3 regions of the Sphingomonas qilianensis genome follow, and region 3 is predicted to be linked to each of the others. Evidence: predicted binding sites of a transcription regulator. Region 3 holds the regulator's gene; each other region holds the start of a gene.
The links. The regulator LexA, encoded in region 3, represses DNA repair genes until DNA is damaged. The targets are predictions, from matches to a motif close to GTTCCNCNCTTGTTCT.
Positions count from the first base shown of each region.

Region 1: a site for LexA is predicted at 1,214-1,229, ahead of uvrA (excinuclease ABC subunit UvrA). Genes of this name have one in related genera too.
Region 2: a site for LexA is predicted at 1,140-1,155, ahead of ABC969_RS14300 (ATP-dependent helicase). Genes of this name have one in related genera too.

Region 1 covers NZ_JBDIMF010000005.1:82,903-85,169, reverse strand. The annotation lists gene ABC969_RS12100 (SapC family protein) at 1-506, shown strand, start outside; gene ABC969_RS12095 (cytochrome b) at 512-1,069, shown strand; gene uvrA (excinuclease ABC subunit UvrA) at 1,237-2,267, shown strand, end outside.
Region 2 covers NZ_JBDIMF010000006.1:234,889-237,155, forward strand. The annotation lists gene ABC969_RS14300 (ATP-dependent helicase) at 1-1,136, opposite strand, end outside; gene ABC969_RS14305 (hypothetical protein) at 1,548-1,847, shown strand; gene ABC969_RS14310 (hypothetical protein) at 1,910-2,267, shown strand, end outside.
Region 3 covers NZ_JBDIMF010000003.1:175,397-177,663, reverse strand. The annotation lists gene ABC969_RS09610 (molybdopterin molybdotransferase MoeA) at 1-852, shown strand, start outside; gene lexA (transcriptional repressor LexA) at 907-1,608, shown strand; gene ABC969_RS09600 (ComEC/Rec2 family competence protein) at 1,709-2,267, opposite strand, start outside.

The DNA.
Region 1 (2,267 bases), on a different contig from region 3:
ACGATCCGACGATCTATCTGCCCGCTTATATCCGCCGCTATCCCTATCTGCTCGCCAAGCTGCGCCCCGATGCGCAGGAATTGTCGCTGTGCTTCGATCCCACCACCGAAACGCTCGGCGCGTTCGAGGATGGCCGCCCGCTGTTCGAGGATGGCAAACCGACCGAAATTGTGACTAATATCCTGAGCTTCAACGAGTCGTTCGAGGAAGCCGGCGCGCGCACCGGCAATTTCATGAACGATATCAAGGAAATGGGCTTGCTCATGGATGGCGAGATCTCGATCCAGCCGGATGGCGCAGCACAACCGTTCATCTATCGCGGCTTCCAGATGATCAACGAAGAGAAGCTTGCTGATCTTCGCGGTGATCAGCTGCGCAAGATTCACAAGAACGGCATGCTGCCGCTGATCTATGCGCATCTCTTTTCGCTGTCGCTGATGCGCGACGTGTTCGGCCGCCAGATGGCGCAGGGCAAGCTGCCCACGCCCGAACTGCAGCTGCAGTAGGCGCGATGGCCGGCGCGCTGCTCCATGCCGAACGCTACCACCGCGTAGCGATCTGGTTTCACTGGAGCATCGCGCTGTTCGTGCTCGCCAATCTGGCGCTCGGGCTGCTGCACGAAAATCTGTTCGATGGGCTCGGCTGGGTCATGCCGGTGCACAAGTCGATCGGGCTCACCGTGCTGGCGCTTACGCTCGGGCGTATCGCCTGGCGCCTCACGCATCGCCCGCCGCCGTATTCGACGGGCATCGCGCCGTGGGAGCGGACGGTCGCGGGGGGCACGCATTTCCTGTTCTACGCGTTGATGCTGGCCTTGCCGCTCAGCGGCTGGGCGATGGTCTCGGGCGCGGCCAAGCGCCGCCCGCTCGATTTCTTCGGTCTGTTCGACGTGCCATACCTGCCGGTCGGCCCGTCGGTCGGCAGCGCCGCGGGCAACGCGCACGGTCTGCTCGGCTGGGTCATGCTGGCGCTGGTCGTGCTCCACGTCGCCGCCGCGCTGCGCCATCACTACGTGCTGCGCGATGCCGTGCTCGGCCGCATGGTCCCCGGCCTGCGCGGCCGCGGCTAGGAATAGCACTCCCCCACCGTCAGCAGCGGCATGACCGCCAATTGCGCTGACGATATTTCATCATCAGTCGGCTGCGAGACGGTCTTGCGCCGCGCTGGCGAAAGCCGCGCACCGTCCCTATTTGCAAGGACTAGCCTCGAAATCAGAACAGAAGTAGAACTCCCGGCATGCTGACTCATATCTCCGTGCGCGGCGCGCGCGAACATAACCTCAAGGATGTCTCGATCGACATCCCGCGCGATACGCTCACGGTGATCACCGGCCTCTCCGGCAGCGGCAAATCGAGCCTCGCCTTCGATACCATCTATGCCGAGGGTCAGCGCCGCTACGTCGAATCCTTGAGCGCCTATGCCCGCCAGTTCCTCGAGCTGATGCAGAAGCCCGATGTCGATCATATCGAGGGCCTGTCGCCCGCCATCTCGATCGAGCAGAAGACCACCAGCCGCAATCCGCGCTCGACCGTCGCGACGGTCACCGAGATCTACGATTACATGCGACTGCTGTGGGCGCGTGTCGGTATCCCGTACAGCCCCGCCACCGGCCTGCCGATCGCCGCGCAGACCGTCAGCCAGATGGTCGATCGCGTCCTGGCGCTGCCCGAGGGTACGCGGCTGTATCTGCTCGCCCCGGTCGTGCGCGGCCGCAAGGGCGAGTATAAGAAGGAGCTGCTCGAATGGCAGAAGGCCGGCTTCACCCGCGTGCGCATCGACGGCGAGATTTACGAGATCGACGAGGCGCCGGCGATCGACAAGAAATACAAGCATGACATCGAGGTGGTGGTCGATCGCCTGGTGGTGGGCGAGGGCGTCGCCACGCGCCTGGCGGAGAGCTTCGAGGCGGCGCTGAAGCTGGCGGAAGGCCTCGCTTATGTCGATCCGGCCGATCCGGTCGAGGCGCATACGCCCAAGCAGGAAGTGCTCGGCGACAATGCGCCGCCGGGGCGCATCGTGTTCAGCGAGAAGTTCGCCTGCCCGATCAGCGGTTTCACCATCGCCGAGATCGAACCGCGCCTCTTCTCGTTCAACGCCCCGCAAGGCGCGTGCCCGGCCTGCGACGGTCTGGGCGAAAAGATGCTGTTCGACGCCGATCTCGTCGTCCCCAATCACGCGCTCAGCATCAGGAAGGGCGCGGTGTTCCCCTGGGCCAAATCCAACCCGCCCAGCCCCTATTACATGCAGGTACTGGGCAGCCTCGCGCG
Region 2 (2,267 bases), on a different contig from region 3:
GAGATGAAGCGATCCTCGAACTCGCGCGTCTGATGCTGCGCGCGGACCAGGATGGCCATGTCGTCGAGGCTCTTGCCGGCGCGTTTGCAGCTTTCGATCTCGTCGCCGACGCGGCGCGCTTCCTCGGGCCCGTCCCACACGCCGAGCACCTTGACCTTCTCGCCGACATCGAGCTCGGTCCACAGCTGCTTGCCGAGCCGGCCGCTATTGTTGGCGATCACGCCCGAGGCCGCCCCCAGGATGTGCGGCGTGGAGCGATAATTCTGCTCCAGCCGGATGACCTTGGCGCCAGGGAAATCCTTTTCGAATTTCAGGATATTCTCGACCTGTGCGCCGCGCCATGAATAGATCGACTGGTCGTCGTCGCCGACGCAGCAGATGTTCTTGCGTTCCTGCGCGAGCAGCCGGAGCCAAAGATACTGGACGCTGTTGGTGTCCTGATATTCGTCCACCATGATATATTTGAAGCGCTGCTGATAGTCGGCCAGCACGGCGCGATCGGTTTTCAGGATGACCAGCATGTGCAGCAGCAGATCGCCGAAATCGCATGCGTTGAGCGTCTTGAGCCGGTCCTGATACGCGGCATACATCTCGCCACCGCGGCCATTGGCGTAGAGCTCGCTCTCGCCGGCATCGATATCGGCGGGGACCAGGCCTTTATTCTTCCAGCCGTCGATCAGCCCGGCCAGCGCGCGCGCGGGCCAGCGTTTCTCGTCGAGATCGGCGGCGAGGATCAATTGCTTCAGCAGGCGCAACTGATCGTCGGTATCAAGGATACTGAAGTTGCTTTGCAGCCCGACCAGTTCGGCGTGGCGGCGCAGCATCTTGGCGCCGATCGCGTGGAACGTGCCGAGCCAGGGCATGCCCTCGACCACATCACCGACAAGATTGCCGACGCGGTGCTTCATCTCGCGCGCCGCCTTGTTGGTAAAGGTGACGCTGAGAATTTCGGACGGCCAGGCTTTTTTGGTGAACAGCAGATGGCCCAGCCGCGCCGTGAGCGCCGCAGTCTTGCCGGTGCCGGCGCCGGCGAGCACGAGCACCGGGCCCTCGGTGGTCAGCACGGCCTCGCGCTGGGGATCATTGAGCCCGCGGAGATAGGGCGGATCTTGTGGGGAGGGCGCGGGGAGGGACATTCGTGAACAGGTAGGGAACGAGGGCGGCTAGGGCAACCGCATCGTGCGCGTGGCGGCCCGCAACAACAACGGCCCGACACGCATGCCGGGCCGCGGCAGTCCAGGGAGCAAACCTGACAGCAGATATCTAAGTCCTACTCTATCAGTAGGGTATAAACTCTCCCTTTGCGGGGCGGTAGTCTGGCTTGGGATACTGGGCGGCGGCGCTGGTGGTCTGGGAGCGGGGAAGACGGGCGGCAATCTTGTACAAATAGAACAATCTGCACCACGCCAAACAATACCTGAAACGTAGTATAGAATACAACGAATAAGTTTATATCGTGTAACTCTAATGAAGAGTGATAGTCGCGCTTGACTCTTCATGTAGAAGAGATGGATAATGCGGATATAAAATTCGGAGGGAGAGTCGAAGTGGCTGTGGAGCACAAAGGTGCTAAGCTTGTCGCCGTACGGGATTTGCCGACGATCGTTGAGGCTGCGGTGAAAGCCGCGGGCGTACGTACCGAAGGCATGGAGTCGCTGGTGACAAGATGGGAGTTGGCCGGCATCGTTGTGAAGGACTTCAGCGAGGGCCAGAAATTTTCCACCGCGATTGCCCGGCAGGTTAGTGAACACGGGATCGAGGCGTCGCCGGCAGTGCTGCAGATCGATGATCACATTCTTGCCGGATTTTTCGAACGCGGTGCCCTTCCGCAGTTCCGCAACATCTAGGGCGGGACGGCGCGATGGGCGAGATAGAACGCCCCTTGTCCTGCCCCAGCGGACAACCCGATATGGCCGAGGCGCGCGTCTTCGGGGTGGTCGCCGGTACGCTGGCGGAACCGCGCATCGCGTATCTGAAGCAGCGCGCCGAGATCACGCCTGAACTGCGCGACAGTCTGGGAGAGATCGATCCAACTTTGGTGTTCCGCTATTCAGGTCGGTGCGAGAATGCGCGGTGCGGGCAGTTTGCCGACGGCCAATGCGGTCTGGGCCAGCGCATTCTTGAGCAATTGGCCCCGGTGGTGTCGGCGCTGCCGTCTTGCCAAATCCGCGCGACATGCCGCTGGCACGAGGAGCGCGGCGATGCGATCTGCCTTCGCTGCCCGCAGGTGATGACGCGTGTGCCGCCCGATCAAACGGCATTACGCT
Region 3 (2,267 bases):
TCGCGCGAGGGCGACACGATCCACCTGACGGGTGATGGCCCGCGCCGCCACGGCGGCAATGTCCGCGTGCAAGGGCTCGATTTCCACGACGGCGACGTGCTGGTCGCCAAGGGCGAGCGGCTTACGCCCGCCCGCCTCGCCGTCACCGCGATCGGCGGCCATGGCGTGCTGCCCGTCGCCCGGCGGCTGCGCGTAGCGATCGCCGCCACCGGCGATGAGCTGGTCCCCGCCGGGCGCGATCTCGCCCCCGGCCAGCTCCCCGAATCCAACGGGCTGATGCTCGCCGCGATGCTGGCCGCGCTCCCCGTCGAGGTGATCGATCTCGGCATCATCCCCGACGACCTCGCGATCATGACCGCCGCCTTTGCCGGGATCGATGCGGATATTCTCGTGACGACCGGTGGCGCCTCGGTCGGCGATCACGATCTCGTCCGCCCCGCGCTCGACGCCGCCGGCGGCAGCCTCGATTTCTGGAAGATCGCGCTGCGCCCCGGCAAGCCGATGATGGCCGGCCGGCTGGGTGGCGCGGTCGTGCTCGGCCTGCCCGGCAACCCTGTCTCCGCCTTCGTCACCGCGCAGCTCTTTCTGCTGCCGTTGATCGCCATGATGTCCGGTGCGCGCGATCCGCTGCCGACCACCATCGCCGCGCCGCTCGGCGAGCCGCTCCCCGCCAACGACCACCGCACCGATTATCTGCGCGGCGAATTGCGCGACGGGCAGGCTTTCGCCTCGACCATCCAGGACAGTTCGATGCTGCGCACGCTGGCCCGCGCTACCTGCCTGATCCTGCGCCCGCCGCAGGCGGCGGCAGCGCAAATTGGCGACTCGGCGGAAATCCTTATCCTGGCTTGACTTGATGGAAACTGTTCCATAAAGGTTCCGCGTCTGTTCTGACGGAGGAACGCAATGCTAACGCGCAAGCAGCACGAGCTTATCTGCTTCATCAGTGATCGCCTGGAGGAAACCGGCGTGTCGCCCTCGTTCGAGGAAATGAAGGATGCGCTCGATCTCAAATCCAAGTCGGGCGTGCACCGCCTGATCAGCGCGCTCGAAGAACGTCAGTTCATCCGTCGCCTGCCCAATCGCGCGCGCGCGCTTGAAGTGCTCAAGATGCCCGAGCGCGGGGATGTGGTGAAGCTGACCAGGAAGACGGCCGCGCCAATGTCGCCGGCAATGTCGCCAGCGTCTCAACTTTCTCAACATTCGCGCCCCGAACCGGCCAACGACGTGATCGAAATTCCGTTGCACGGCCGCATCGCTGCCGGTCTGCCGATCGAGGCGTTCGAGAGTAGTGCAATGCTTTCGGTGCCCGCAGCCTTGCTCGGCAAGGGCGATCATTATGCGCTCGAAGTGTCGGGCGATTCGATGGTCGAGGCCGGCATTCTGGATGGCGATTACGCGCTGATCCGTCGGCAGGACGTGGCCCGCGATGGCGAGATCGTCGTCGCGCTGATCGAGGATGCCGAGGCGACGCTCAAATATTTCCGTCGCGAAGGTGCCATGGTCCGGCTCGATCCCGCCAACCGCGCTTACGATCCCCAGCGTTACGCGCCGCAGCAGGTCCGTGTGCAGGGCAAGCTCGCCGGATTGCTGCGCCGCTACGACTAACCTTCGCCTAGCTTTCCGAGTTTCGCGCTTTCCTGGCGGAGGCCGGGCCCCAGAAGTGGCGGACGCGGTAATTGGCAAAGGCCGGGTCACTTTAGTGATGCTACCGGACCCCGGTCCGCGCCGGGCGAGTGCCTTTGAAAAGGTGGTTTTGTTTTAGGGAGGGCGGGAGCCGCCACGGATGCCGATCCCCCGGCGCCCGCACCGTCCGCACCATGCCGTGCGCCAACGCGATCGCCACGCCCCCGGTGCGCGCCAGCATCGGCCGATCCAGGGTCAGCCATCGCGCCGAACACCCCCGCGGCAGACGCCGCTCGCTGACCACGATATCGGCGTCGCGACACGCCGCGAGCAGTTCCCGCACCGGCACGAGATAAGCACTCCGCGTCGCCAGAACCCGCCACCGCCGCCCGCCGGCCACCCGCTCGATCAGACACAGATCCCGCGTGCACCGCGCCTCCGGCTGCTCGGCGAGCAGCAACGGCGCGCCATCCACCCCGCCATTCTCCGCCAGCATATCCGAGGTGTAGTCCCCCACCCGGTCGCGCAGCATCGCCAGCCCGCCCTCCGCCGTGCGCACCGCAACATGCCGTCCGTCGCCGGTCACCAGCAGGTCCGGCGACGGTGCCACCAGCGCCCAGCCCAGCCCCACCAGCAGCGGC